2 regions of the Fictibacillus sp. EA-CB0309 genome follow, and region 2 is predicted to be linked to the other one. Evidence: a T-box and tRNA genes for the amino acid it is inferred to sense, from the RefSeq annotation. Region 2 holds a T-box; the other holds one or more tRNA genes.

Region 1 (15,851 bases), 740 kb from region 2:
TTAACGAACAAGTGAAAGTAAGCGAGCCTGTCCTGCATGAAGATCATTCTTAAAATAGTTTTCGATTTGCTGCACTTCAATTGACAAAACTTGTAGGTAGCAGTAGACTAATTATAACGATTATAAAGTAAGAATTCTTAAAGAAATGGGGTGCATGACGATGTCTAGCGCAAAAATCAATGCTGCAATTGACAACTTAAAATCAGCAGGTGTACGTATTACGCCTCAGCGTCATGCTATCTTAGAGCATCTTATCCAATCCATGTCCCATCCAACAGCTGATGAGATCTACAAGGCGCTGGAAGGGAAATTTCCAAATATGAGTGTAGCAACAGTCTACAACAACCTTAGAGTTTTTAAAGAGGCAGGTCTTGTAAAAGAACTGACTTACGGAGACTCATCAAGTCGATTTGATTGTGTGACAACAGATCACTACCATATCATCTGTGATTCATGCGGAAAGATTGTGGATTTTCATTATCCTGGTCTAGACGAGGTTGAAAGTCTCGCAGAGTCTGTAACGGGCTTCGATGTAGGACGTCATCGTATGGAAATTTACGGAGTATGCCCGGATTGCAAAAGAAAACATTAATTAATAATAAAAAAAGCTGACTGCCATTACGGTAAGTCAGCTTTATCTATTTTCTTTACGCATTTGGCGTTTAGAATTATATTTTTCATCAAAATCTTCGCCTTCAAGACTTTTATCCATCGTAAGCGGCTGGTTGCAAGACATGCAAGCATCTACACGACCTAACACTTTTGTAACCTTACCACAGTTCGGACAAACGACCTGTACAGCTTGAGTAGAGATCATCCCGATCCAGAAGTAAACACCAGCGCTGGCGATTGTTGCGATAAACCCAACCACCATAAAAATTGACATAACGACAAAACTTGTCTTGAAAAACAGGCCTGCATACATGATGATAATACCTATAAACACAAGGCTTAAGGCAAACGTACGTATTTTATTAATTTTACTCGTATACTTTATCATACCTGTCCCTCCTCCGTTCATTAGTATAACATATGAACTCTCTAGAAAAGAAAAAGGATTTCTTTATTTGGTGTTGAAAGATAACAAACAGGATTTTGTTAAAATGGGAGATGACCTTCATGGAAGATATTTTACGCCCGCTATATCAAGAGAGAGCAAGCCACGAAAACACACTTGGTGTTCTTTTTGTTGAAAAAAACAAACCATTCAGCCCTGGAACCGATCACTTTGACTGCATTCTTCTAATAATAGTAAAAGAATCAGATCAACCTTTGATGATTAAACACTATGAATTCGATTCAGGATCGGCTGCTCTGCATGTTGTAACAGAAGACCTTCTTAATTCTTGGCTGATGCTAGGAACGAACAAAAGAGCTGTAGACTGGGTAATGAACGGCAAAGTTCTATTTAACCGTAACGAATACATAACAAGACTGCGAGACAGGCTGCACGAGTTTCCAGCAGAAGAAAGAACACATAAGATTGGTCTTGAGTTTGCAAAACTGCTTCGACGTTATAATGATGGGAAAGAACTATTTCACTCTGGTCATTATTTAGATGCGTTTAACAATATCATGCATGCTCTTCATCATCTAGCGCGTTTATCTGTTATTGAACATGGCTACTATCCCGAAGTTACGGTCTGGAATCAGGTGAAGATGATTCAACCGGAAATCTTCAAGTTATATGAAGAACTCGTTACAGGAGAAGAATCGATTGATAAACGAATTGAACTTCTATTACTAGCATCTGAGTTCTCACTCTCTTCTAAAACCAAATTAGGTGGGCACCACTTGTTAGGTGTTATTAAACAAAAAGATGAGTGGGCCTATCATGAACTTATGGAACATGATGAGGTTCAAGACTATGCGATAGATCTTCCTATGATTCTGACTCACTTAAAAGACAAGGGTTATATAAAGGCTATTAAGCGGGAAACAAAGAGCAAGAACCTGTACCATCGCTACTACTCAATAAAAGAATAAACTTTTTTATAAAAAGGTGTTGACCTGTTTATCCATATCGTGCTATATTATTTCTTGTCGCTGCGACACACAGAAACAATGTTGCAGACGGGAAACACGATAAAAAAACAGGTTGACATCATCTTTTTAAGATGTTATCCTAATAAAGTCGCCAAAACGAGCGACGCACGAAACACACAGTTCTTTGAAAACTGAACAAAAGAAATAGGTAAGGAATTAAATTAATTCCGTCAGTTTTAAAATCGAGCAAGACAAACACTTTTATGGAGAGTTTGATCCTGGCTCAGGATGAACGCTGGCGGCGTGCCTAATACATGCAAGTCGAGCGAATGAAGAGGAGCTTGCTCTTCTGATTTAGCGGCGGACGGGTGAGTAACACGTGGGTAATCTGCCTGTAAGACGGGGATAACTCCGGGAAACCGGGGCTAATACCGGATAATAAGAAGAAACGCATGTTTCTTTTTTGAAAGTCGGTTTCGGCTGACACTTACAGATGAGCCCGCGGCGCATTAGCTAGTTGGTGAGGTAACGGCTCACCAAGGCGACGATGCGTAGCCGACCTGAGAGGGTGATCGGCCACACTGGGACTGAGACACGGCCCAGACTCCTACGGGAGGCAGCAGTAGGGAATCTTCGGCAATGGGCGAAAGCCTGACCGAGCAACGCCGCGTGAGCGATGAAGGCCTTCGGGTCGTAAAGCTCTGTTGTTAGAGAAGAACAAGTACGAGAGTAACTGCTCGTACCTTGACGGTACCTAACCAGAAAGCCACGGCTAACTACGTGCCAGCAGCCGCGGTAATACGTAGGTGGCAAGCGTTATCCGGAATTATTGGGCGTAAAGCGCGCGCAGGCGGTCTCTTAAGTCTGATGTGAAAGCCCACGGCTCAACCGTGGAGGGTCATTGGAAACTGGGAGACTTGAGTGCAGGAGAGAAAAGTGGAATTCCACGTGTAGCGGTGAAATGCGTAGAGATGTGGAGGAACACCAGTGGCGAAGGCGGCTTTTTGGCCTGTAACTGACGCTGAGGCGCGAAAGCGTGGGGAGCAAACAGGATTAGATACCCTGGTAGTCCACGCCGTAAACGATGAGTGCTAGGTGTTGGGGGGTTCCACCCTCAGTGCTGAAGTTAACACATTAAGCACTCCGCCTGGGGAGTACGACCGCAAGGTTGAAACTCAAAGGAATTGACGGGGGCCCGCACAAGCAGTGGAGCATGTGGTTTAATTCGAAGCAACGCGAAGAACCTTACCAGGTCTTGACATCCTTTGACCACTCTAGAGATAGAGCTTTCCCCTTCGGGGGACAAAGTGACAGGTGGTGCATGGTTGTCGTCAGCTCGTGTCGTGAGATGTTGGGTTAAGTCCCGCAACGAGCGCAACCCTTGACCTTAGTTGCCAGCATTCAGTTGGGCACTCTAAGGTGACTGCCGGTGACAAACCGGAGGAAGGTGGGGATGACGTCAAATCATCATGCCCCTTATGACCTGGGCTACACACGTGCTACAATGGATGATACAAAGGGTTGCGAAGCCGCGAGGCCAAGCCAATCCCAAAAAGTCATTCTCAGTTCGGATTGTAGGCTGCAACTCGCCTACATGAAGCCGGAATTGCTAGTAATCGCGGATCAGCATGCCGCGGTGAATACGTTCCCGGGCCTTGTACACACCGCCCGTCACACCACGAGAGTTTGTAACACCCGAAGTCGGTGGGGTAACCCTTTTGGGAGCCAGCCGCCGAAGGTGGGACAGATGATTGGGGTGAAGTCGTAACAAGGTAGCCGTATCGGAAGGTGCGGCTGGATCACCTCCTTTCTATGGAGATTATGAAACAGCTTCGACTGTTTCGTAAGTACACCTATTCTTCTTTTGTTCAGTTTTGAAGGAACTTATGTTCTTTCAAGATGTTCTTTGAAAACTAGATATCGACATCCAAACAATATGCAAGGCAGATTTAACAATCTGCGCCAAGCAAGAATCTTTGATGTGTAAACATCATATAAGGTTAAGCTAGAAAGGGCGCACGGTGGATGCCTTGGCACTAGGAGCCGAAGAAGGACGGGACGAACACCGATATGCCTCGGGGAGCTGTAAGTAAGCATTGATCCGGGGATTTCCGAATGGGGGAACCCACCATCCGTAATGGGATGGTATCCATATCTGAATACATAGGGTATGAGAAGGCAGACCCGGGGAACTGAAACATCTAAGTACCCGGAGGAAGAGAAAGCAAATGCGATTTCCTGAGTAGCGGCGAGCGAAACGGAATCAGCCCAAACCAGAGGGCTTGCCCTCTGGGGTTGTAGGACACTCTACATGGAGTTACAAAGGAACGAAGTAGGTGAAGCGGTCTGGAAAGGCCAGCCAAAGAAGGTAACAGCCCTGTAGCTGAAACTTCGTTCTCTCCTGAGTGGATCCTGAGTACGGCGGGACACGTGAAACCCCGTCGGAATCCGGGAGGACCATCTCCCAAGGCTAAATACTCCCTAGTGACCGATAGTGAACCAGTACCGTGAGGGAAAGGTGAAAAGCACCCCGGAAGGGGAGTGAAATAGATCCTGAAACCGTGTGCCTACAAGTAGTCGGAGCCCATTAACGGGTGACGGCGTGCCTTTTGTAGAATGAACCGGCGAGTTACGATCCCGTGCAAGGTTAAGTTGATAAGACGGAGCCGCAGCGAAAGCGAGTCTGAATAGGGCGACATAGTACGTGGTCGTAGACCCGAAACCGTGTGATCTACCCATGTCCAGGGTGAAGTTCAGGTAACACTGAATGGAGGCCCGAACCCACGCACGTTGAAAAGTGCGGGGATGAGGTGTGGGTAGGGGTGAAATGCCAATCGAACACGGAGATAGCTGGTTCTCCCCGAAATAGCTTTAGGGCTAGCCTCGCGGCAAGATTCCTGGAGGTAGAGCACTGATTGGACTAGGGGCCCCCACAGGGTTACCGAATTCAGTCAAACTCCGAATGCCAGAGAATTATCCGCGGGAGTCAGACTGCGAGTGATAAGATCCGTAGTCAAAAGGGAAACAGCCCAGACCATCAGCTAAGGTCCCAAAGTATACGTTAAGTGGCAAAGGATGTGGAGTTGCCCAGACAACCAGGATGTTGGCTTAGAAGCAGCCACCATTTAAAGAGTGCGTAATAGCTCACTGGTCGAGTGACTCTGCGCCGAAAATGTAACGGGGCTAAACGTATCACCGAAGCTATGGCTTGTACCGTATGGTACAGGGGTAGGGGAGCGTTCGAAGTGCAGCGAAGTCAGACCGGAAGGACTGGTGGAGCGCTTTGAAGTGAGAATGCCGGTATGAGTAGCGAAAGACAAGTGAGAATCTTGTCCATCGAAAGCCTAAGGTTTCCTGAGGAAGGCTCGTCCGCTCAGGGTTAGTCGGGGCCTAAGCCGAGGCTGAAAAGCGTAGGCGATGGATAACAGGTTGATATTCCTGTACCACCTCCTTTCCGTTTGAACAATGGGGGGACGCAGTAAGGTAGGGTGAGCGCACTGATGGAATAGTGCGTCTAAGCAGTTAGGCTGTTGGGTAGGCAAATCCGCCCAACGTGAAGGCTGAGCTGTGATGGCGAGGGAAATTTTAGTACCGAAGTCCCTGATCCTACACTGCCAAGAAAAGCCTCTAGTGAGGAAAGAGGTGCCCGTACCGCAAACCGACACAGGTAGGCGAGGAGAGAATCCTAAGATGATCGGGAGAACTCTCGTTAAGGAACTCGGCAAAATGACCCCGTAACTTCGGGAGAAGGGGTGCTCTGATAGGGTTTGTCGCCCGAGAGAGCCGCAGTGAATAGATCCAAGCGACTGTTTAGCAAAAACACAGGTCTCTGCGAAACCGCAAGGTGAAGTATAGGGGCTGACACCTGCCCGGTGCTGGAAGGTTAAGAGGAGGGGTTATCCCTTACGGGAGAAGCTCTGAATTGAAGCCCCAGTAAACGGCGGCCGTAACTATAACGGTCCTAAGGTAGCGAAATTCCTTGTCGGGTAAGTTCCGACCCGCACGAAAGGTGTAACGACTTGGATACTGTCTCAACGAGAGACCCGGTGAAATTATAGTACCTGTGAAGATGCAGGTTACCCGCGACAGGACGGAAAGACCCCATGGAGCTTTACTGCAGCTTGATATTGGATTTTGGTACAGCTTGTACAGGATAGGTAGGAGCCTGAGAAGCCGGAGCGCCAGCTTCGGTGGAGGCGTCGGTGGGATACTACCCTGGCTGTATTGAAATTCTAACCTTGAACCGTGATCCGGTTCGGAGACAGTGTCAGGCGGGCAGTTTGACTGGGGCGGTCGCCTCCTAAACAGTAACGGAGGCGCCCAAAGGTTCCCTCAGAATGGTTGGAAATCATTCGCAGAGTGTAAAGGCACAAGGGAGCTTGACTGCGAGACCTACAAGTCGAGCAGGGACGAAAGTCGGGCTTAGTGATCCGGTGGTTCCGCATGGAAGGGCCATCGCTCAACGGATAAAAGCTACCCTGGGGATAACAGGCTTATCTCCCCCAAGAGTCCACATCGACGGGGAGGTTTGGCACCTCGATGTCGGCTCATCGCATCCTGGGGCTGAAGTAGGTCCCAAGGGTTGGGCTGTTCGCCCATTAAAGCGGTACGCGAGCTGGGTTCAGAACGTCGTGAGACAGTTCGGTCCCTATCCGTCGCGGGCGCAGGAAATTTGAGAGGAGCTGTCCTTAGTACGAGAGGACCGGGATGGACACACCGCTGGTGTACCAGTTGTTCCGCCAGGGGCATAGCTGGGTAGCTACGTGTGGACGGGATAAGTGCTGAAAGCATCTAAGCATGAAGCCCCCTCAAGATGAGATTTCCCATCACGTTAAGTGAGTAAGACCCCTTAGAGATGATGAGGTTGATAGGTCTGGTGTGGAAGCGTGGTGACACGTGGAGCTGACAGATACTAATCGGTCGAGGGCTTATCCTTAAAAAGCATAACGTTTGGAAACGTCGTATCTAGTTTTGAGAGAACATACTCTCAATATAATTGGTTCAGTGATGATGGCGAAGAGGTCACACCCGTTCCCATACCGAACACGGAAGTTAAGCTCTTCAGCGCCGATGGTAGTTGGGGGTCTCCCCTGTTAGAGTAGGACGTCGCTGAGCCATACATATTCCACAGTAGCTCAGTGGTAGAGCTATCGGCTGTTAACCGATCGGTCGTAGGTTCGAGTCCTACCTGTGGAGCCATATTGGAGAGCTGTCCGAGAGGTCGAAGGAGCACGATTGGAAATCGTGTATACGGTCAACCCCGTATCAAGGGTTCGAATCCCTTGCTCTCCGCCAGATACATACTCTCTAGCTCAAACTATGGCCCGTTGGTCAAGCGGTTAAGACACCGCCCTTTCACGGCGGTAACACGGGTTCGAATCCCGTACGGGTCACCACTTTTATACATAACCAACTTAAAATATGGAGGATTAGCTCAGCTGGGAGAGCACCTGCCTTACAAGCAGGGGGTCGGCGGTTCGAACCCGTCATCCTCCACCATAAACTTTTATATCATATTTATATCATCGCGGGGTGGAGCAGTCTGGTAGCTCGTCGGGCTCATAACCCGAAGGTCGCAGGTTCAAATCCTGTCCCCGCAACCAATATTGGACTCGTGGTGTAGTGGTTAACATGCCTGCCTGTCACGCAGGAGATCGCCGGTTCGACCCCGGTCGGGTCCGCCATTTTTATTTAAACGGTGGTTATACAACACCAAGAATTTAATTCTTGGCTCGATAGCTCAGTCGGTAGAGCAGAGGACTGAAAATCCTCGTGTCGGCGGTTCGATTCCGTCTCGAGCCACCATTTTTTTGCCGGTTTAGCTCAATTGGTAGAGCAACTGACTTGTAATCAGTAGGTTGGGGGTTCAAGTCCTCTAGCCGGCACCAGTTTTTTCTTCCTTAAATGGAATAAAAAACTTATTGAAATACAGGGTGTTTATGTTTTATAATAAAACCTGTCTTCATTTGTGGAGGGGTAGCGAAGTGGCTAAACGCGGCGGACTGTAAATCCGCTCCCTCCGGGTTCGGCGGTTCGAATCCGTCCCCCTCCACCATCTTATTTTCCTTATAGGGGCATAGTTTAAAGGTAGAACGAAGGTCTCCAAAACCTTTGGTGTGGGTTCGATTCCTACTGCCCCTGCCAAATTTTAATACTGTGGCGGTCGTGGCGAAGTGGTTAACGCATCGGATTGTGGTTCCGACATTCGGGGGTTCGATTCCCCTCGTCCGCCCCATTTAACTATTGGGCTATAGCCAAGCGGTAAGGCAACGGACTTTGACTCCGTCATGCGTTGGTTCGAATCCAGCTAGCCCAGCCATTTTTATTTTTATGACATATGATGATTTTAACAACATATTATAAGTTAATTAAATGCTTGCGGAAGTAGTTCAGTGGTAGAATACAACCTTGCCAAGGTTGGGGTCGCGGGTTCGAATCCCGTCTTCCGCTCCATTTTTTATATTCTGGCGGCATAGCCAAGTGGTAAGGCACGGGTCTGCAAAACCCTTATCCCCCGGTTCGAATCCGGGTGCCGCCTCCATTCCAATTCAAAAGATTTACATGCCGGTGTGGCGGAATTGGCAGACGCGCACGACTCAAAATCGTGTTCCTTCTGGAGTGTCGGTTCGACCCCGACCACCGGTACCATTTTACTTAACTTAACATTTAAACTTAAAACTTCTCACGTTTGTGGGGAGTTTTTTTATTTTGATGTTATTTTGCTTAAAGGCAAATATTGTACACTAATAGAAGATAACAAGATTCATTTTCATCAAAGGGGGTACTGAATAATGGAAGATTTCTTCATTAAAATGAAAAAGGATTTAGGCATCGCTTTAAATGATGTTCAAAAAAAGCGGTTCTGCAGACTGAAGGACCTCTTCTATTGCTCGCATCACCAGGGTCAGGGAAAACAACCACGATCATCATGCGGATCGGTTATTTAATTAAGCAAAAAGGTATAAATCCATCTCGTATAAAGGCTGTTACATTTAGTAAAGCCTCAGCAAATGATATGAAAGCACGGTTCATGAGATTTTATCCTGATCTTCCGCCTGTCGATTTTTCTACTATACATAGCTTTGCCTTTGAAGTAGTTAGGAATTATTACAGAGGGACGGGGACATCTTTTCGAATTATTGAAGGGGAGCAAGAGTTAGGTGAGAATGCAGCGTCCGTTGAAAACGTTCCGTTAAATAAGAAGCTTATATTGAGAAATTTATTTAAGTCAATAGTAGGTGAGAACATAACTGAGGACCAAATGGAGGAGCTTGCAACCTATATCAGTTACATTAAAAATAAAATGCTACCTAGAGAACAGTGGTCCACCGTATCATGTGATGTACCGAAAGCGGAACAAATTATTATGGAATACGAAGAATTTAAACGTTTGGATCAAAATCAAATTTTATTGGATTTTGATGATATGCTTACAATTGGTAATGAGGTACTAGAAAACAATCAAAACTTGCTGATTCTGTATCAGCAAAGATACGATTATGTTTTAACGGATGAAAGTCAGGATACTTCACTAGTCCAGCATTCGATTATAGAAAAATTGGTTTCTATCCATAAAAATATATGTGTTGTGGCCGATGATGATCAATCGATCTATAGCTGGAGAGGTGCTGAGCCTTCTTATTTACTTGAATTTAAGAAGGTGTATCCAGAAGTGGTTATACTTTTTATGGAGCAGAACTATCGCTCAACTCAGGACATCGTGAATGTTTCTAACCAGTTGATTAAACGAAATAAAAATAGATACGAAAAGAATATGTTTACAGAGAATCCACCGTTTGAGCCTATTGAAATAAGGAATCTTATCAATTTTAAGGAACAATCTAAATACTTGGTAAAGGAACTTAAAGATGAAGGTCAACTAATGGAAGTAGCCATTTTATACCGTAACAATTCCTCATCTATTGGATTAATGAATGATTTTGATCGTGCAGGAATTCCTTTTATATGAAGGATGCTGACAATCGCTTTTTTTCACACTGGGTCGTTCAAGATATATTGAATTTTATGCGGATGGCTTTTACAGATAAGAGGCCAGATATTTTAGAAAAAATTCATTTAAAATTTAACGGTTATATTAGTAAGCAGCAGATGAGTGCTTTAAAACAATTGAATAACAGCGATTCTGTATTTGATAATTTACTGAAACATGTAAAATTACAGGAATACCAGGTCAAACTTTTGGAATCAAGTAAAAAAACATTTAAAGAAATGAAAGAGATGGAGCCTCTCCTGGCTATTCGTGTCATAAGGGATCAATTAGGTTACGAGAAGGCACTTGAGAAGATAAGTAAGAGTCTTGGGTTCCGTATTGATTACTTGATTGGTATTTTAAATACGCTTGAAGAGATTGCATCAGACCTTAAGAATCTTGAGGATTTTGCAAAAAGATTAAAGCATTTGGAAGCTGTTCTAAAAACAGCAAAAAAGAAAAAAGGTCAAAATGCCGTAACGCTATCTACTTTTCATAGCTCAAAGGGTCTTGAATTCGAGAAAGTATATATGATCGATTTAGTAGATGGAGTTATTCCTTCAAGTGAAGATCAATCTGACAGCAAACTAATGGAGGAATCTACTCGTCTTTTTTATGTAGGAATGACCCGTGCAAAGAAACAATTGAAACTTCTTACTTATAGTTATAGTGACGGAAAGAAGACAGAAGAGTCCCTATTTGTTGCAGACGTTAGGAATATCATTAATCCTCCAGATCAAACTTCATCCATCGAATCTGTTGGTTCAAGTAATCGAGAAAAAGTTAGGAATGAAAAAAGATAAATGGAGTTCCGTACAATCCTAATGCAATTCGAGAAAAGGAGCATTGCATGCTGGTCAATTCGTTGTACATAGGGTATTTGGAACTGGTGAAATTATGAATGTGAATGAAGAGTTGATTCATATGAAATTTTCATCCAAAGAAAAAAGCTATCTATTAAAACATGTCTGGAAATGGGATTATTAGAGCCTGTTATTAAATAAAATTAGTGAAGCGGACACTATCTTCTGTGGTGTTCGTTTTTATTTTATACAATATAGGCCGAAATCCCTTAAATATTTTAATATTTTACAATTTTCTGATTAATAAGAAGGATTTATCCTTGTTTATCCGAATTATACATTTTAGTAGAAGTGAATACTTATTCACTTTTATCAATGTTCTTATTTTGTATAAACGGGGGTAAAGGGATGAGTGTCTTTCGCTTATTTATGGTTGAAATGGTAAAGCTGGCAGCAAAAAAGGGGTGCTGATTTCAGTTATTGCAGCGTTGCTCGTACCGGTCGTGTATGGTGGTATTCTTCTATCACCGACATGGGGGCCGTACGACAATTTGTCGAACTTGCCTGTTGCGGTGGTAAACAAGGACAAGGGAGCTATGTCCGGGGAAGAACCAATCAATGTAGGGCAGGATTTGGTAGCAGATTTAAAGAAGGGTCAGGATCTCGGATGGGACTTTGTTAGCTCGGCTGAAGCTAAAAAAGGTCTTGATAGCCTGAAGTACTACATGGTTATTGAGATTCCTGAAGACTTCTCACAAAGAGTCACAACGGTTTTAGAAGAGAATCCGCAAAAACTCGAATTGACTTATATTCAAAATGAAGGCTTAAACTTCATGGCGGCACAAGTAACGAGAAGTGCTTCGGAAAAGTTAAGAGAGAAACTTGGGGATAAGATTACTGAGAAGTATGCGAACAATATGTTTGCAAGTCTTGGCGACGTTTCTGAAGGATTTCAAAAAGCAGCAGACGGATCAGACAAACTAAATACGGGTATGACTGATCTTCATGATGGAACGAGCCAACTTTTGGAATCGCTTACAAATAAAGCGGCCGATATTTCAAAGTTAGCAAATGGTGCTAAAGAACTTCAAAACGGTACAGGTCAAATGGTAAATTCATTAGCAGCAAAACAGCCTGATATCAGTAAACTAGCAGATGGTTCACAAAAATTGAGTGCTGGTACGAATGAATTGCTGCAATCACTTCAATCCAAATCAGGCGATATTTCCAAGTTAGCTGCTGGTTCTGCAGCAGCGAATGAAGGTACTGGATTGTTATTGCAAGGGTTAAAGGATAAACAATCAGGTATTAGCGATCTTGCAGAAGGAGCCAAGCAGCTGGGAGATCGAATCCCTGAATTAAAACAGGGTACATCTGGAATTCTTACGGGTTTAAAAGGTGTTCAAGGTGCGATAAAGAGTGAAGTAGGTCCTGGAACACAAGCGATTTCAGCCGGAGTGAATACGGTAGTAGATGAATCTAAGCAATTGGGAGCAGGGTTGCAAGTATTATCAGCCGATCTTCAAGCTTTCTTAAAGCAGCATCCAGAACTGCAAAATGATCAAGCTTTTATGAAGATCTATGGAACGAGCCAAGCATTAGCTAAAGAGACTGCTGATCCGGCTAAGGGACAACAGCTGGCTGATCTTCAACAAGGAGCGGCAAAAATTGCTGCAGCCTTTACAGTCAATGAAGTACCTAATCCAAAATCTTTGGCAGACGGGATAAATCAGCTCGTGGCTGGCCAAACGTCAGTAGATAACGGTGTTGCCACATTAAGCCAAAAGGTCCCTCTTCTTCAACAAGGAACGGCTTCTGTTGAAAGCGGCTGGAACACGATGGTCGGTAAGGTTGGAGAGCTGCATGCAGGCACATCTCAAATTGCAGCAGGAAATCAATCCGTTAATATGGGATGGACCACTTTAACGAATGGTGCTACTCAATTAAATGCAGGAGCTACTCAAATCTCAGCGGGGAACTCTTCTGTTGAAAAAGGCTGGCGTGATCTGACTGCCGGTGCAACGAAAATTAACTCTGGCATGTCACAGGTTAGCGATGGAAACTCAACAGTTGAAAAGGGATGGGGAGACCTGACTGAAGGAGTTACGAAGCTGAATGATGGTGCAGGACAGTTAAATGATGGAAGCAGTGAGCTATCATCAGGTCTAATGGATGGAGCAGAAAAAACAAGTTCCATTAAAGCAGCTAACGATAAAAATTTGAGCATGTTCTCATCACCAGTTGAACTGAAAAGTGAAACGGTAAATAAGTATCCGCTTTATCGTGATTCTACGGCACCATATGTACTTTCACTCGCTTTGTTTGTTGGAATTTTGATCATGTCACTGTTCATTAACTATAAGAAGCCTGAAGGGATTTCAGCATTTGCATGGTTTGGTGCCAAGTTCATGAACCTTGGGGCACTTGCTATCGTACAGGCATTGCTTCTTTCCACTGTCGTTCTGCTTTTCTTAAATGTAAAAGTTCAGAACCCAGCTGGTTTTATCGCATTTGCTGTTTTTGTGAGTTTGGTGTTTACGGGCATCGTTTTATTCTTTGCCTCGTTTGGAAACATTGGACGTTTTATTGCATTTGCTCTTGTGATTCTTCAGCTTTCAACAACAGGAGCGAACTTGCCGATCGCCATGCTGCCTGAGAACTTGCGTGCATTAAGTGAGTTTTTACCATTCACTTATTCAATCGCCGGCTTTAAAGCGCTCATTTCATTAAATAATACAGGCTCTGCTTTTGCGAATATGGGTGTATTGCTTGTTTATTTACTCGCATTTAGTTTATTGGCTATAACAGTGTATCTATTTACAAAAACCAAAAGTCAGCCACAAAAGCTTGATTTAGCGGGCTGATTAGAAATCGAATAATACAGATGAAAAGTTCCTGGCTATGGCTGGGAACTTTTTTTGAATCTTCTTCTTGTACACTGAATATGTAGGTGTAAAGGAGGTCATCTATACGATGTATAAAGATCGACGTGCAACAGTCTGTCTGATTCTTATCACAATCTCCTTCGTTTCCATCATTTTTATTACAGCAGATATTTTTCACTACATGCATATGATCAATGGGTTAATGATAAGGATCTTTCAATCATTTCGATTACTGCTTATTATGCTAATTCTTTTAATATTTTCTATCCTTGTATTATTTCGTTACCTATAGTCTTATCCATATGCCCCTGATTTAAGGGGTTTTTATTTTGGGTAAGGCCGTTTTCGTATTCATTGTTGCTTTCGAAAGTAGTTGATTTCCGTTTCAGGCTGCTCGCTTTCCGCGGGGCAGGCGGTGAGCCACATTCGTACGTTTCACGTATAAGTGTCTCACCTGTCTAGTTGCAGTGGCTAGCCCCTCGAGGTCAAAAGTTAAATGGTCCACAAGGCAAAGTGCGCCTTGCTAGCCCATTCAGCTTTTGCTTGTCGGGGCTGAACGAGCCACTTCCACTTTTCGGACTGCCCGCCTGTCCCGCAGGAGTCTCACACCTTCCACTACAATCAACTGTTCAAAGAAGAAATAAAAAAAGATAAAAAAGCAACAATCCTTTAGAAAAGAGCCGAGGATAAAAAGCATAATGAGAAGTGGATGCGTTAGTCAGTCAAGTTGAAGAAAAGAATGGTGCATTTAAAAAAATCAGCGGTGAGATCGCAAATAAGCAAAGTGAACTTGATAGGTTAAATAAAGGCATACTTGCAAAAAGAAGGAACCTAGAACTTTAGTTGCTGGCGTTTTTCAAGCGGGGAAAGATATACCGCCCGGGCGCTATAAAGTAGAGCCAGTTAACGGATTTGGTAATTACTTTGTAAACGGGGGAAGTAAAGTGAACATCATTTTAGGAAGAGGAGACGATATGTTCCTTCCTGAATATGTGTTTGAACTGGATGAGGGTGACGAGATTGAAGCTACGTTGTCCGTGAAATACACGCTTGTAGAATAAAATTGGAGTTTGGCGGTACCGAATTTTTAAAATTGTTCAAAAGAACTTGTCATAAATGTCCTACTTGCTGCTTATATATAGAACAAGTTAGTTGTAGGTTTTAATGCAGGGCTTCGTTGATCCAATGAAGCCCTGCATTTTTTTGTTGAGCTCGTTTTGAAAATATATTGATGAGTTTACATGTTTTATTGAAATTTTCACAAGATATATTCACCAATTCACTCATTATATTGACAAGTATTCATGTTTTATTGACGATCCTACATAATTTGACATAATGAGCCATCAGTCACAACATTCAAACATCTGTTTAAATCACCTGTATCTCAGCAGTACCCCCATTTACTTGAGTGAACATTTTAGCCATAGATTCCAATAGTTCCTTAGCTTCACTTACATCCATAGATGGCTGCAAATACACGATATGCAGAGCATTCTTAACGCTCTCGTCCACCATCGTACGCTTCGAATCGACAATCGGACTGCCAAATGCACCAACAGAGTCTGCAGACAGCAATTTTCCTTCCATATTCATCTCACGCCCGTTCAAGCCCTCATATGAATCTTCTGCACGGCCAATACGAATCTCCACATCACCCTTGATCTGATCTAGATTGTATAGACCGATTGGAATTCCGAAACGGATGGAGAAGAAGTTATTAACATCTACCCCAGAATTGATCGGTGGGAGATCCTTGCCGCTTAACACACGGCGCAGCAATGCTTCTGAAGCGGGGCGATACCGTGAAGGATCAGTGCCCAGCGTTTTAAAGACAGAGCGATACTCGGCAACACCAGGGTAATCCGGAGCGGTTTTTTCTTCAAGTCGCAGTGATTCTGTAAATAGCTGGAATCTCCCCTTTATCATTTGCGGTGACTCGCTAATCGCGATATTATGGTATGTAATTGTGCCTATTTTAAAATTCGGGACAAGTTCGTTTATTTTTGGAGAAATTGTGATCATCATCGAACCCCGTTTCTGATTTATATATAATTGTAGTTTATCATAAGTGTGGAAAATAAATGTAAAGGAGGGATATGCGTGACAAGTGCCCAGTTGAAGGAAGAGATTGTTGCATATAGTAAAGAAATCGGAATTGACAAAATTGGCTTCGCACATGCAGAT
Region 2 (15,851 bases):
CGAGTATCCAGAAATATTTAAGTTTCTAAAGAATATTTAAAGATTGGCACAGCTTTTAGAAATGAAAGCTGTGCTTTATTTTTGTTGAATATCTTTTACTACAATCTCTGCCAGGCTAACGGCAAACTTGCTATGAGGCAGATATTGGAGTTTTAATGGTTTATTTTTCAGTTCAGTTTTGTAAGTGGCTTCTGTAATATTCATGTGAGCTACCTTAATCTTTACACCATGAATGGTAAAAGATGATACATAGTCCGAACCATTTTTTGATCCGTCAAACTCTATGTGACTGGGTATACCCTCTGAAACTTTAAACTTTTGTTCATCATAGTTCTTTTTATCAGATAATAGCTGAAGAGTGGTAAAGGCAAACGTTCCTGAGCATACCAGTGAACCTATAATGATAATGGGAACTAGTATCTTTTCCAATACATGATCCATCTTAGAATGAAGTGAGACCAGAGCAATGAATAAAGAAAGCAAGGACATCGCTAACCAAAGAGAACCTTCGGATAAGACGAGGTGTTCATTAAATAGTGTAGAAGATAGAAATAGACTTAGAGCTGAAGTGAATAGAATGAAAATCATCAGTATAAGAGGAATCAACTTTGGTGTATGAAAACTGCGTGAGCCTGTAATTCTTTGCTTTTTACGTTGTGCCATACGACCTTCCTCCTTTTTAAAAGTATATTCTTCTCAGAATGTAAACGATACAGTTATATATTTTTATACGGCTTTGGAAAGGGTTCTGGATGTTTTTATCGAAGGAAAGGATGGGTTAAGAAAACAGAGGAGTCGAGGTATGAAGTTAACAAAATCTCAGAAATATGCGATACAGCATTATGATGACTATGCCAGAAAACATAAAGAAGAAGCACATGCTGCCATTCAGCATGTGCTTAAGATGTCAAACGTAGAGAATACGTTTTTTCGATCTGCAGTAGACCGATTAAAAGCGAACGCACGTGTTGCTCTTCACTTTCATCCAGATCGTCCTGACCTCGATATGAGAAGTGTTGCACAAGCGCTTTTAGAGCAGGGAATCTATAAAAGTCAATTTGAAACATTACTATCCAATGGCAGTTTGAGTGCTTTTTCGGGCGGGGCAAGAGATAAATGGGAAGAAATATTGTTTGATGGTGCTTTTCAAATGGAAGGAACAGCAAACAAAGAACGTCCAAAGTATGGAGCGTTAAACGTAATGCTGCACCCTGATGGGCCTGCACCAAGGTTTGGTTCATGTTATTTTCTTCTTAAGAAAGAAGTGTCAAAACGTGCTACATTCACATACTTAGATTCTCATCAGAATCCTAAAGAAAAGGGCACGCTTCTGGAATTCGATATGATTTTAGCAGCGTTATTATCAGACATTTTTGTAAGTGATTTTGCAATTGGTGAAAGAGAGCTTACACCTGGTAAGCTGATTCAACATCTTTATTCGAATATAGGAAAACCTTTTTTAAATCCAGAAGGCAAGGATGCTTCGCGTAACTTAAACCATTATATAGAGGCGCAAGTTCATGGTGATGTTCAGTTAAAGGAAGATGTTGAGATCCTTGTAGCAGATCCATCTTTTAAAAAACAAATACAGGAGAAACACTTCAGAGACTTTGTGATTCTTACGATATTGACCTATACTGGCATTCTGGATTCCAACTGTCCGTTGACGAAGTTCCTACGGATTTTAGAGGTCCTACCATGCCATCACTCGCCACACGTATAGCGAACAAAGATGGTTTAATCCATGCACACCGTATAGGTGAAGCTGTATTTGATTTAAAACGCAGTCCAAATGGTTGGAGTGATAGAGGAACACATGAGGAAATACTACAAGAATTAAAATTATTGTGGCACGTATTAGTAAGGTATGGAAAACCAATGCATTGAGTTTTTTAATAAAATGGATTGGACAAAAATCCGTTCAATCGGGGAAGATTATTAGTAATGTGCTTGCATAAAAAATTCATTTCTGCTATTATCGTTTCAATGCTAACGATTATGAAAACTTTAAGGAGTGGTTAGCATCTATTCTTTTGATGAGTTCGGTGAATTATTGCCGGAAGAAAAGGATACCATCAATAAATTAGCGAAAGCGCCCATAGAGTCACTCCACTTAGACGCTATAACTGTCGTAACCAATCTCTACCGAGCGGCACAAGGATTGAGGAATAAGATGGAGCGGGAAGTTCTAGCGAAACACGGGCTTTCGTGGACGTCGTTTTCCATTTTGTATGATCTTTGGATCTGGGAATCGGTAGAGACGAAAAAACTCGCGGTGTCAGCGGGTGTTTCGAAAGCAACGATCAGCAACATCACGAATACATTAGAACGAAAAGAACTTTGCTATCGAAAAGTGGATAACCGTGACAGACGGATCACATGTGTGGTGCTGACGGAAAACGGCAGAAAAGTGATGGAGGAGTTATATCCCCAGTTTCATCAAGGTGAAGTTGAAGTGGTATCTTCATTATCTGTTGAGGAGCAAAAAGTAATATCGGGCTTGCTTAGACGAGTCATCCGAGAAAACAACTTTTAATTTTATATAAACATGCGATGATAGGAAACGCAGTAGCAATGATCTCCCTGTAACAAGAGAGCCGGTGGATGGTGCGAACCGGCACAAAGATCATGTGAATTACATTACCAAGAGCTTTCTTTGTTTTTGACTATTGTGGTCAGATGCAAAGAACGGGAGAACCGTTATTTTTTTCGAGTGGAAGAATGTTCAGTTTCTTCAATTAGGGTGGTACCGCGTGTAAAAGTTAGACCACGTCCCTTAGTTTTTGGGATGTGGTCTTTTTTTATTTTTTAAACACTAGATCTGTAGTAGTTGAAAGTGCAGAAACCTGGCGGGAAGCAATGGGGCTAGAAATTGTTAGGGGTAGGGGTATAGGGCACTCGATATTTGTCGATTTATGTAAACTCGCAGATATATGGGCAAAACTCGCCGAATTAAAGGTAAAACTCGCCGAATTAAGTCCAAAACTCGCGGAAATAAGTCCGGAATTTCTCGAATTAGTTGTGGTGATACCCTGCTAGGTATAAGTGTAGGCCCGTTTTGAGAGCCGAACTTGCAACTGTTTTGTAACTTTTGGCTCCTTCCAAAAAGATAATTGCAGCCGGAAACGGAAATGAACCACTTACAGAGAAAAAGCTTACGAATACAGCGTTTAGAGAACAGTTTTGTAAAAAAAAGGAGGAAATTCAGATGAATCAGGTTATAGAACAGTTAACAGAGAATCAACGCAATGAAGTGAAGAGGCAGATGGCGATCTATAGCCAAGGTGTTCAGGAGATCATTCCTTCCGAAGATCTAGAAACAAAAGTGGCGAAATCGATTCTTGAAAACCGCCCTTTAAAAATAAAGCTCGGTTTAGACCCGTCAGCGCCAGACGTACATCTTGGTCATACGGTTGTCCTGAATAAACTCAGACAGTTTCAAGAAAACGGCCATATCATCCAGCTGATTATTGGTGATTTTACGGGGAAGATTGGCGATCCAACAGGGAAGTCTGTTGCGCGTAAACAGCTAACAACAGAAGAAGTGAAGCACAATGCGAAGACGTACTTTGAACAGTTCGGCAAAATCGTGGACATGGAAAAAGTAGAACTTCATTACAACTCTAAATGGCTCTCACAGCTTAACTTTGAAGATGTGATTAACCTTGCTGGAAAAATAACAGTCGCACGGCTTTTGGAGCGTGATGATTTTGATGAGCGAATCTCCACAGGTAAACCGATTTCGTTGCATGAATTCTTTTACCCGCTTATGCAAGGATACGATTCCGTTATGCTGGAGTGTGATATTGAACTAGGCGGGACGGACCAGCATTTTAACATTTTAATGGGCAGACATTACCAAGAAAAGTTCGGCAAAGAAAAGCAAGTTGCGATGCTGATGCCGCTGCTTGAAGGACTCGATGGCGTTGAAAAGATGTCGAAATCCAAGAAAAACTACATTGGGATCGATGAAGCACCGCAAGAAATGTATGGAAAGTCGATGTCAATTCCCGACCCGCTCATGACAAAGTACTTTGATCTCGTAACAGATTTTACGCCTGAAGAACTTCAACGAGTGAAAGGTGACATCGAGAGCGGTAAGATGCACCCGCGTGATGCGAAGATGACTTTAGCAAAAACGATTGTGCGGATGTACCACGGCGAGAAAGCAGCTGAAGCGGCCGAACAGCATTTTATAAACGTTTTCCAGCAAGGAACAATGCCAGATGAGATTCCGGTGGAGGAGTGGAGTGGTGCAGAGGAAGTATCTGTTATTGACTTGATTGTTGAACTGAAGATGCTGACCTCAAAAAGTGAAGCACGCCGAATGATTGCCAATCGAGGTGTTAAGATCAATGGTGAAAAAGTAGAAGATACGAATCTACGAGTGATGGTAAAGAATGATTTAATCATTCAAGTGGGTAAGCGGAAATTTGTGAAGGTTAAAACCAATTAAGGCAGAAGGTAAGAAGGACCATATTGTATGGTTCTTTTTTTACGGATGTACTTTACAGTTGAAGTGACACAGAAGGCAAATCGTCTAATAAAATGTGTCACTTTTCTTTAAAACATAGGCGAATATCGTACCAAATGGGGAATGGAGGAATAAGTTATAAGATAAAGATAAAAGGAGTGTAATACTTTAATATGCCATTTCCAAGTAACATTCAATTTACCTCAATAAGTGTTGGTGGACAACCCTATTTCGATGTTGTAGGGGACGAATCTCCAGCTTCCACTGACCTGGTAGGTAATGCGCAATTCCCCTCATTTTATGTCGCCTATGACACTACAAATGTTTATTTTAGACTTCGTTTAAACGGTGATCCGAGAAATAATGCTTTGACGGCTTTTCGTAACTTTGCCTGGGGTGTTTTAATTAATACAACGGGAGTGCCAGGCACATACAACTGGCTTTTAACGGTTAACGGAAATCTGCAAAGACTCGAACTTATTCAAAATACGATCGTTCAGTTTAACTCATGGACTGACCAGGCTGAAGGTACAAACGGGCAAGGAGCACCAAACTTTACACAGCCGATTGTAAACTTTGATTATGCAAGGGTAACGCCTGCGGATTCAACTTTTAGCGGAGACCCAGACTTTTTCTTAGACTTTTTCATTCCTGTCTCTGTATTGTTTTCATTTCTAGGAATCAATGCGAACAGTCCTCTTCAACTCATCTCCTTCACTTCAGCAAACGCCAACAACTACAATAAAGACTCTCTTCGAACTTCTGAAGGTTTTCAATTTCAAAATGCTCTATCAAACCCGGTTACACCAGAAGAGGTTAACGTACAAGCAAAACTAGTTGTCTCCAAACAATTATTATCTGGGCCGACAACGATTCTGGCTGGTGATTCTGCCACATACACGGCGAGAATAACCCTTTCTAATACTGGTAAAAGTGCGGCAACCACCGTATTTATTCGTGATGTTTTGGGTCTTGATCTGATCTCGAATTTCACACTAATCAATGTGGCAAGCGGGAATGCCGTTTATGATTCACTTTCAAAAACACTTAGCTGGAACGTTGGGAACCTGGCCGCAGGAACGCAAACGACGTTAACGTTTTCTGTAACAGGGATTTTTACGACTGCTGGTTCCAGAACCCTCGAGACGGCTACCACAAGCGGGATTGATAACTTCACTGGAAACACACTGCCTGTAAGCACGGCTACAACGGTGATAACGGTTCAAACAACCGGGGGTGTCGTGGGGAATGTAAAAGACGGTTCAACAGGATTGCCATTAACAGGTGTAAATGTCCTTCTTCAACAAGGTCTTACGACGATTGCTTCCACTACGACCAATGGTAACGGCGAATATAGTTTTACAGGATTGGTTCCTGGTTCGTATACATTAACGTTCTCGTATCCTGACTATACTTCAGCCGTTCGCGGTGCAACGGTTACTAGCGGAAATATCAGTCGAGTAGAGCTGCTGTTAAATCCTCTTCCGGCAAAAGTAAACGGGACAGTTATCGGTGCAGGGTTCGGCCCACTGCAAAATGCGGTTGTCAAACTGACGGACACATCAGGTATAGAAGTTGCCACTGCAACGACTAACGCACTTGGACAATATAGCATCTCTGGCGTTATTCCTGGTTTCTATACGATCAGCGTGACAGCAACAAACTTCCAATCTGCTTCAAGAGGGATCGACCTTGCTCCTAATGAAACGGAGACCGATGATTTCACGCTTGCGTTAAATCCGGCTGGTATTCAAGGAACGGTAACCGATACAGACAGTAATCCAATTTCTGGTGCAACTGTAGAAGTGTTAAATGAAACGGGGATTGTTATAACAAGCACAACGACGAATGGTGCGGGTCTTTATTCGTTAAACAATCTCGCGGGAGGAAAGTATCGTGTCCGCTTTTCTGCACCAAACTTTGGAACACAGCTTCTCGGTACGACTTTAACAGCGGGTCAGACGACTACGCTGAATGCGGCTCTTACACCAAATCCAGGCATACTCACAGGTGCAGTTAGGGATGCTGGAACAAATGCGCCTCTTTCTGGAGCAAGTATTCGTGTGCTCAATTCAAGCGGCATTACAATTGCGCAAACAACCTCCAATGGAGGAGGGCAATATACGGTAGAACAGTTGCCTCCTGGAACTTATTCCGTTACGTTTGCCGTTAATGGATACGGAACAGTTGTTTTAGGGGCAATGATTCAGTCAAATACGACTAGCACGGTCAATGCAAGCTTAGGACGGATCGTTGGATTATTAACCGGTACAGTCACATCCAATGTGGGTACTCCACTTTCAGGGGCTATTGTTGAACTTTACCAAAACAATTTACTTGTAGGGTCTACCGTCACGGATGCTAACGGATCATATACAATTAACAATCTGATTCCTGGTTCTTATACCCAGGTGGTGACAGCACCAAACTTTTCGAGCAATACAGCAGGCGTCATCATTCAGGATAATGAAACGACATCTGTTCAAGTGCAGCTCGAACCGAATCCGGGAACGCTGACAGGGATAGTCGTAACAAATGGTACGCCGCTGGCAGGTGCCACGATTGTTGTGAGGGAGAGCAGTTCAGGAACGGTTATATCAAGAAACGTTGCAGATGACGAGGGGAGGTATACGGTTACGAACTTGGCACCAGGAACGTACACCGCAACAGCTTCTCAGGACACTTATCAAACACTGTCACTAGGCGCAATCATCGACTCCAACCAAACAACGGTTGTGTCATTTAATCTTGCACCTAACCCTGCAACTATAACAGGGACTGTTTTCAATAGTACAACAGGAACACCCATTACAGGAGCATCTATTGAAGTAAGGATTCTAAATCTAAACGGTACGCCAATTGCATCTGCATTTACCGATCCCAATGGAATGTATGAAGTTCAGAACTTGGCACCAGGCACCTATGCAATTGTGGTTAGTGCTAATGATTTTCAAACGAATACGGCAACCGTCATATTAACAGCAGGAGAAACTGAAACGACGAACCTCTCTCTCGATCCATCACCAGGCAGTATTTCAGGAAATATTACAGGATCAGGAGGACCAATCAGCGGGGCGACGGTTAGAGTTACGGATTTGAACGGACTAACGATTTTGACAACGATAACGGATGCGCTAGGAAACTATTTAATTACAGGACTTGCAACAGGGTCTTATAATGTTATCGTTTCAGCACCAGGTTTTCAGACAAACCAAACAGGAGCAATTGTTCAGTCGAACTTAATCACGATTCGTAATGTGGACCTGCCGCCTAATCCGGGAACGATTGAGGGACAGATCTCCCCTGCCTTTGGAGGAGGGACCATTCAGCTCTTTACAGCTGATAACATTTTAATCAGTTCGGCAACAACTGCTCCTGGAGGCGTGTTCCGATTTGATTCCCTAGCACCAGGACAATACACGATAACAGCGTCATTGCCAAATTATCAGACAGCTGTTACAGGGGTCAGTGTTTTTGCGGATCAGACGTCATCGGTTTCACTGACGCTACAGCCGAATCCAGCCACTGTTTCAGGACAGATCACGAGTACAACTGGTACACCGATAAAAGATGCAATCGTGCAAATCCTCGATGCTAACGAAACGATCATTGGTTTAGGGTCTACTGATAGCAACGGAAACTATTCGATTGGAAACTTACCTCCAGGAACATTCCAGGTGAGTATCACAGCTCAGAATTTTTCTTCACTAATCGCAGGGATCTCGACAACACCAGGTCTGGTAATTTCTGGAGCAAATTATCAGCTGGAACCAAATCCGGGTGCGATCGCCGGTCAAGTGACCGATGAAAACGGAACTCCGCTAAGTGGTGTGACGCTCATCGTCCGAACAACAAATGGCGCGTTCATAGGCTCTGCTTTAACATCGCCAGCAGGAAACTATATCGTAAGCAATCTTGCACCAGGCAGCTATACGGTTACGGCCAACAAAGATGATTTTTCAACTGTAACAACAGGCGCAATCGTTACGAGCAACCAGACTGCCGGTGCTAATATTCAGCTATCCAGCACGGTCGGAAACGTTACCGGTCAGATCGTTGATCAGGACGGAAATCCAGTAACAGGCAACGATATTCAAGTCCGACTGCTGCATTCATCAGGTCAGCTGCTCAGATCTTTCCTTGCGAATCCAGATGGTACATTTATCATTTTAGGTTTAAGCCCAGGCAGGTATTTTATTAACGTAACAGCAGATCAATACAGTTCGAATACAGTCCCAATCGATGTGGTTGCGGGAACAACGGTGCCAGTAACCGTACCATTAAGTTTATTGCCAGCTACTGTAACCGGCCAAGTGGTCAATGCGAATTCTGGTGCACCAATAACAGGATCTGTCATCTTAGTAACGACGGTAAACGGGATCTTTTTAAACCGTTCGGTTAGCGGCAGCAACGGAGAATTTACCATCTCTAACATTCCTCCAGGAAATGTTGTAATCAGTACATCTGCTGATAACTTTGGATCTAATACAGCCACATTGTTTCTTAATCCAAATGAAACAAAGAATATCACACTGCGTTTGTCGCCAACACCTGGATCATTGAGTGGATTTGTTACCGATGTTATTACAGGTAATCCAATACCGGGGACCATCATTATTGTTTCTACAGATACTGGTGCGATTATTACGACTGCTGTAGCAGATCAATTTGGTCAGTATTTAGTTCCTGATCTTAATCCTGGATCTTATAGAGCTACGGCAACAGCAGACGGATTCACAACAGATTTAGCTAGCTTTACCATTCAACCGAATGCAACCAGTGTTTTGAGCTTTGCACTGTCTCCATCACCAGGTACGATTTCGGGTGTAATCAGTGACCGACAGAGTGGTCAGCCGCTAGCAGGCGTATCGGTAATCGCTAGACAGCTTTCATCAGCTGGCCCTATAGTTGGAACTACGCTGACAAACAGTGACGGACAGTATGCATTTGGTGCACTTTCGCCAAACTCCTATACCATTGTCGCGTCCTTACAGGATTTTGGTTCAGAATCAGCTTCTACTGTTGTTCAACCGAATCAGACCACGACATTAAACATTCTGCTTACAAATAATCCGGGTTCTGTTACAGGTATCGTTACGAATGAAGATACAGGTGTGCTGCTTGCGAATGTTTTGATCCGCTTGTTTACGAATACCGGTGTTCTCATCTCTTCAGTATTAACAGATTCACAAGGCCGTTATTTTATTAATGGTTTCTCAGCGGGACAATATAGGTTGGTAGCAGTAGATCCCCGATTCCAGAGGGAAGAAGTAACGTTTACGGTTGGGCCAGGAGGAACTGCTTCTGTAAACATTGCACTAAATCAAATTTTAGGCAGAATTGCCGGGAAAATTACGGATGCTGAAACAAATGGACCACTCGTAGGAAGTGTAGTCATTGTCTTCCGTACTTCTGATACAGATCCAATTGCAAGGTCAATAACAGACAGTCTAGGAAACTATGTTGTGACAGGCTTGCCACCTGACACGTACAATGTTGTGGCGACCGCTGTCAACTATGCGCGAAACTCTACAGGAGCTACTGTTACAGCTGATCAAACTACGATTACAAACATTTCACTTATTCCAACCCCCGCAACCATTCGTGGAACAGTTCGCAGCACTTCTGGTGATCCGATAATAGATGCTACGGTAAAAATCGTAAACTTAAATGGGGTCGTTGCAGGAACAGCTTCTACAAGCTCGGACGGATCGTATGAAATTTCTAATATTGCAGCAGGGACGTACACACTTGTTGTTACAGCCCCAAACTTCGCCAACTTTAACGGAGGAATTACCATTGGTCCAGGGGAAATTCGGACGAATGTCGACTTTACACTCGAACCAAACCCAGGAAATATTCAAGGTGTCGTGAGGAATGCTGAAACCGGTGATCCGGTTGTAGGCGCTGTAATTAGTGTAATCAATTCAATAGGTATCATCATCCGTACGACGACAACAGATTCAAATGGTGCTTATTTGGCTTCTGGATTAGCTCCAAACACGTATACAGTAAGTGCTGATAAGTTTGGATTTGCTCCTAACACCGTTGGAGCCATTGTTACAAGTAATCAGACAACAAATGCATCAATAAATATTTCTGTCATTCAAGGAGATATACAAGGTTCTGTTGTGGATGCAGCAGGAAATCCAATCGTAAACCGGCAGATTTCAGTAAGGCTAGCCAATACAAGCGGTGTTATTATTAGAACGGTCACTACAAATAACTCAGGACAATTCTCTTTCCTTGATGTAAGGCCGGGCAGTTATTTGTTAATTGTCATCGCTCCTGGATATCAGTCAAAAACTGTACCGGTCAGTGTAGTGGCTAATCAGGTAACAGAAGCGGTTATCAATCTAGCAACTGCATTTGGAGCTGTACGTGGTACAGTTGTTGAAAGCGGTACAGAAACCCCAATTAATGGAGCAAGAATTACGGTAACGGATATTGCTAATATTGTGGTTGCAACGGGGATAACGGATAGTAACGGACAGTTCTTCATTACCAATCTGCCGCTTGGATCGCTAAATGTATCTGCTTCTAAAACAGGATTCGGAAGCGCAACAAAAGGTGTCATCGTTCAGGACGGTCAAATCACGGAAACACGACTAGAATTAGTGTCTGATCCAGGCGAGCTCACAGGTATCGTCTCTAACCAGCTTACAGGCAATCCAATCCCTGGTGCTTCTGTTCGAGTCATTGACAGCACTCAAAGTACGGTCATTTCCATTTTGTCTGCTAATGACGGACGGTACTCTGTTTCTGGATTAGCACCGGGCCGCTATCAGGTGAATGTAACAGCAGTAAACTTTGATTCAAACTTAGCCGGGGTGTTCATCTTAGCTAATGAGACGACTATAGATAACGTAGCATTAAGTCCAGATCCAGGGAGCTTAGCCGGAACCGTAACAAGTCTTGCAACCGGTGAACCGATACCAAACGCCTCTATAGAAGTCCGGGCATTTGGAGTGGCAGGTCCAGTTATAGCTGTTACGATAACGGATAATGAAGGCAGATATCTTGTAAACAGTCTTCCTCCAGGTGTTTATACGGTTGTTGCAAATGCAGCTGAATTTGGAACAGCAGAAGCCAGTGAAGAAGTATTCAGCAATTCAGTAAGCATTCAAGATTTAGTGCTGCTCTCTCAAATTTCAGCCGTTGGGGGAAGGGTGACGGATCAAGGTGGTCAACCACTGGCTGATACCCTTATAACACTTGCTAAGGATGGAGCTTCAGTAGTCGTTCAGGTTCAGACCGATATAGACGGCCGTTATTTTATCAATCATATTGATGCAGGTTCTTACAGCATCGTAGCGATTAATACGAACTTTCAACAGTCACTTCAAAATTTTACAGTCGAACCTGGAAATACAGCAACGGTAAACTTTGTGTTAGCAGGGAATCCTGGAACGATTGCAGGCAGAGTAACAGATCGAAATACGGGCCTTGCGATACCTGGTGCAGTAGTATTTGTCTTTAGCACAGATAATGAACCAATCACGAGCGATGTAGCAGACGAAGATGGCAATTATTCCGTAACAGGATTGGCTCCTGGAACATACTCCGCTCGCGCAACAGCCTCTCGATATGCAAGTGATGCAAGATTAATCGGTGTTACGGCTGGAGCTGTAACAACAGCAGACTATCAGCTCGTCGGAAATCCTGTAACGATTAGGGGAAGTGTCACTTCAGATACCAACTTGCTATTACCAGAGATCATCGGCTCGGACAGCGGTGCTTTGGCCATTCAAGCAGATTCTTCAGCAGATCAAGCTGTGATTTTGGCAGCGTTCCCGGTCATTAATGCCGTGGTGTCTGTATTCGATGAAAATGGTTTAATAGTTGGCCGTGGAGCATCTGGACCAAATGGAAATTATGTAATCGGAAACTTGCCAGCTGGTACCCTTACCGTGACTGCATCAGCTCCTGGCTATGACGATCAATCACAAGTAGTAACAGCCCTTCCAGGAGACGACTTAACGGTAAATTTTGTACTAGGGTCAGGATTTGGTGCGCTTGAAGGAAGAGTTATCAATGCATTTACTAGACTGCCAGTTTCAGGGGCAACCGTGGTCTTGCGTGATGGCGCGACAACCTTTGAAACGGTATCCGGAGCAAATGGTGTCTTTAGTTTCGGAAGGCTAGCTCCAGGTGTTTATTCCATTACCGTTACTCAAAATGGATATAGAGTGTTCACAGGAACGGTGACGATTGTAGACGGTGAAATCACTGAGATAACGATTAATCTTTTACCAAGCCAAGTACCAAATGGCGTAGTTGTCATCATAAACGGTAAGCCGCTCTGCATTCCTGGAAGCGCATGTCCAACCATTTTTACACTTCTAAGGATTGATCAAAATTCAGGTTGCGCAGTATTAGCCTATTTTGTTGACAGTTCAGGAGGTCCGGTCCGCCGAACACTTGTTATTGGTTTGGATTGTGCAACTCTAGTAAACTATTAACAGACTAATTAAAGAGAGATTGACCTGCACAGCATTTTGTGAGTGCTTAACGGTCAATCTCTTTTTTATTGTTTAGCGTAATTTGGTATGCGTGAGTTGTCTGTTTTTTTTGGAGGGGGAGGGTATATGGATGTCTGATATTTGTCGAGATGTGTCGACTCGCCGATTTATGATCGAAACTCGCCGTATTATAGCCAAAACTCGCCGGAATAACGTGTGAATTTCTAGAATTAATCCGAGAATTTCTTGAATTAACATTCTATATACCCTGCTTAGTATAGCTAGTGACCCGTTTCAAGAGCCCAATATGCACTTTTTTATGGACTCACTGCCGGTTCAGTCACGGTCAGTGTACGATTGAACGTATTCATGTTTACATTCACGCCGAGTGGTATCGCTGCCTTATAATAGCCATGCGCACTTGCAAGGTTTACCATTAAAGGTTTTCCTAGTGGAACGATGAATTCATCAATGACATTTTCGTACGTTTTTCCGTAAGCAGGCTGGCATTCTGTGCATTCTCCCATGATAATTCCAATGCAATCGTCAAATTTTCCTGCGAGCTTCAGATGATTCAAATATCGGTAAATCGTATTAACGGGTTCATGTGTATCTTCAAGAAATAATATCTTTCCCTTTGTGTCAATTTCATAAGGTGTTCCTAAACTTCCTACAAAAGAAGTGAGATTCCCGCCAACAATCGGCCCCGTAACATTGCCGGCTACTTTACTGACGAGGGGAATTTCCGGTGGATTATTAATCGTCCAAGGTGCTGTTAATTGAGTGACGCTATTGAAAAATTGGTTATAGTTATAAGGTGGCGTTGCTTGACTGAAATCTAAGAGCATTAGACTTTGAAACGTAACAAGATCAGCAAATTGATAAAGGACATTTAGCAATATGGTGATGTCACTATAACCCGAAATGATCTTAGGGTTACTCTTAATGATGTTGAAGTCCAGAAAGGGAAGAATGCTGGCAACTCCAACACCGCCTCTAGTAGGCAGGATTAATTTCACCTGCGGGTTTTTAAACATGTTCATTAGATCTAATGCCTGCTGCTGTGGCGTTCCAGCTAAAAATCCATTAGCGGCGTATACATAATCTCCCACAACGACTTGAAATCCCATGTTCCTTAATGTATTGATTCCTTCATTAATAATGTTCGCTTCTAGCGGGCTTCCTAATGTTACAATTCCGATCGTGTCGCCCCGTTGCAATTGACGTGGCTTGACTGCCATCACAAACAGCTCCTTCCATCGAACCAGCAAACCTCTTCTCAATTATATTTTGTTTGAGAGGAAGGTATGAAAAAAAACGTCCAGATACAGTTCCTGAACGTTTTTCGGGTTATCTATTGTCAGTAAGGCTTGTCTTGATAAAAATAATTCGGCTTTACGATTTCATTTTTATAAGGCTTATGAAAGATGTGGGTAGTAGCCGCTGACATTGGCGGAATGAGCCATGCCCAGTTGCCGGTTACTTTACGACCGCTTTCCGTTTCTTTTTCTTCAAACTTCTTAAACTGCTGTGCTGCCGTATGATGATCGACGATACTAACGCCGTCTTCTCTAAATGAATGCAACACGGCGATGTTTAGTTCTACGAGTGCTTTATCTTTCCAAAGGGAAATGGAACTTTTCGTATCAAGCCCCATGAGTGATGCGATCTTTGGCAGCATGTTGTACCGGTCTTCATCTGCTAAATTCCGTGCTCCAATTTCAGTTCCCATATACCACCCGTTAAAAGGGGCTGCTGTATAGTGAATGCCGCCAATTTCAAGTGCCATATCTGAAATGAAAGGGACACCGTACCATTTGAGCTGCAGATCTTTGAACCATTCATATTCCGGATGGCGAATATCTACTTCTAGAGTAACCGCTTCAGGCAGTTCAAAGAATTTAGGAGTATCGTTGTTTAGTTGGATTACGATTGGGAGAATATCAAATTGTCCGTATTTAGGCTCCCACCCTAATTCGATACATTTTTTCGTAAATTCGATGGATGCTGGATCACCCATTACGCCATCATCTAACGAATACCCCGCGTAACGAATCATCTGGTGGTTCCAGATACGAACCAGGTGATTATCTGTTTTTGGTGAGAAAATCGTGATGGTCGGACGGATGCGCCCGTCATTTGTGGCATACTCCATGTGCTCAATAATCGCTTGAAAAATGTCTTCTTCTGTTTTCAGATGTCGTTTATCAAATGTATGCATCTGATCCCAAAACAATCTTCCAATACAGCGATTGCTGTTCCGCCAAGCGACTTTCGCCCCGTACTCTAATTCAAAAGGTGTGTGTTTGTAAGTACCATCGTCAAGAATTTCGCCCGTAATCTCTCTGATTCGAATATCGATTTCTTCTTCTGTTTTATTTAACTCCTGGTAGCAGGCATTAATAAATTTCGTTGCTTCTTGTAAAAGATTGGTTTCCAAAATAAAGCCCCCAACAAAATAAGTGTATTATTATAATAGCCGAGTTTTCGCTGAAATACCGCTTGTAAGTGTTACAAAAAACGTACATGAACCTTTGGAGGAATGAACATTGAGAGCACCGTACCAAGTTTTGGTTATACCTTATCGAATCATAGGAAGTTGCGTTGAGTACGCCATTTTAAAAAGAGCGGACCAAAACTATTGGCAAGGAATTGCTGGTGGTGGAGAAGGAGAAGAAACGCCGGTTGAAGCAGCAAGGCGTGAAGCATTGGAAGAAGCGGGTTTAGGCACTGCATGCAGACTGATTTTTTAGATTCGGTAGCATCTCTGCCCGTCGAACATGTTGTTGGTCATTATTTATGGGGTGAGGACGTATATGTTATTCCTGAATACTCATTTGGTATGGAAGTGTTAAACGATGAGTTAACGCTCTCGAGTGAGCACTCTACATACGAGTGGATGGAATATAAAGAAG

Evidence for each region. A T-box is a leader RNA that pairs with one kind of tRNA and senses whether it is charged. The one in region 2 lies ahead of tyrS (tyrosine--tRNA ligase), so its partner is inferred to be a tRNA-Tyr.
Region 1: it has a tRNA-Tyr gene. The T-box ahead of tyrS (tyrosine--tRNA ligase) is inferred to sense a tRNA for this amino acid. The anticodon was not compared.

The regions. Positions count from the first base shown of each region.
Region 1 covers NZ_CP169271.1:3,632,360-3,648,210, reverse strand. The annotation lists gene ACEWFH_RS20520 (cob(I)yrinic acid a,c-diamide adenosyltransferase) at 1-53, shown strand, start outside; gene perR (peroxide-responsive transcriptional repressor PerR) at 161-592, shown strand; gene ACEWFH_RS20510 (YgzB family protein) at 635-1,000, opposite strand; gene ACEWFH_RS20505 (nucleotidyltransferase-like protein) at 1,120-1,986, shown strand; rRNA gene ACEWFH_RS20500 (16S ribosomal RNA) at 2,247-3,796, shown strand; rRNA gene ACEWFH_RS20495 (23S ribosomal RNA) at 3,985-6,922, shown strand; rRNA gene rrf (5S ribosomal RNA) at 6,987-7,101, shown strand; tRNA gene ACEWFH_RS20485 (tRNA-Asn) at 7,111-7,185, shown strand; tRNA gene ACEWFH_RS20480 (tRNA-Ser) at 7,190-7,281, shown strand; tRNA gene ACEWFH_RS20475 (tRNA-Glu) at 7,308-7,382, shown strand; tRNA gene ACEWFH_RS20470 (tRNA-Val) at 7,410-7,485, shown strand; tRNA gene ACEWFH_RS20465 (tRNA-Met) at 7,513-7,589, shown strand; tRNA gene ACEWFH_RS20460 (tRNA-Asp) at 7,595-7,670, shown strand; tRNA gene ACEWFH_RS20455 (tRNA-Phe) at 7,716-7,791, shown strand; tRNA gene ACEWFH_RS20450 (tRNA-Thr) at 7,799-7,874, shown strand; tRNA gene ACEWFH_RS20445 (tRNA-Tyr) at 7,957-8,041, shown strand; tRNA gene ACEWFH_RS20440 (tRNA-Trp) at 8,057-8,130, shown strand; tRNA gene ACEWFH_RS20435 (tRNA-His) at 8,146-8,221, shown strand; tRNA gene ACEWFH_RS20430 (tRNA-Gln) at 8,231-8,305, shown strand; tRNA gene ACEWFH_RS20425 (tRNA-Gly) at 8,365-8,439, shown strand; tRNA gene ACEWFH_RS20420 (tRNA-Cys) at 8,453-8,527, shown strand; tRNA gene ACEWFH_RS20415 (tRNA-Leu) at 8,550-8,634, shown strand; partial or broken gene ACEWFH_RS20410 (ATP-dependent helicase) at 8,778-10,980, shown strand; gene ACEWFH_RS20405 (YhgE/Pip family protein) at 11,244-13,643, shown strand; gene ACEWFH_RS20400 (hypothetical protein) at 14,370-14,507, shown strand; gene ACEWFH_RS20395 (B3/B4 domain-containing protein) at 15,036-15,692, opposite strand; partial or broken gene queG (tRNA epoxyqueuosine(34) reductase QueG) at 15,768-15,851, shown strand, end outside.
Region 2 covers NZ_CP169271.1:2,896,862-2,912,712, reverse strand. The annotation lists gene ACEWFH_RS16270 (hypothetical protein) at 76-663, opposite strand; partial or broken gene ACEWFH_RS16265 (DUF3626 domain-containing protein) at 905-1,887, shown strand; gene ACEWFH_RS16260 (MarR family transcriptional regulator) at 2,024-2,536, shown strand; T-box leader at 2,545-2,780, shown strand; gene tyrS (tyrosine--tRNA ligase) at 3,209-4,456, shown strand; gene ACEWFH_RS16250 (carboxypeptidase regulatory-like domain-containing protein) at 4,648-12,936, shown strand; gene ACEWFH_RS16245 (S66 peptidase family protein) at 13,254-14,177, opposite strand; gene ACEWFH_RS16240 (nitric oxide synthase oxygenase) at 14,297-15,376, opposite strand; partial or broken gene ACEWFH_RS16235 (NUDIX hydrolase) at 15,486-15,851, shown strand, end outside.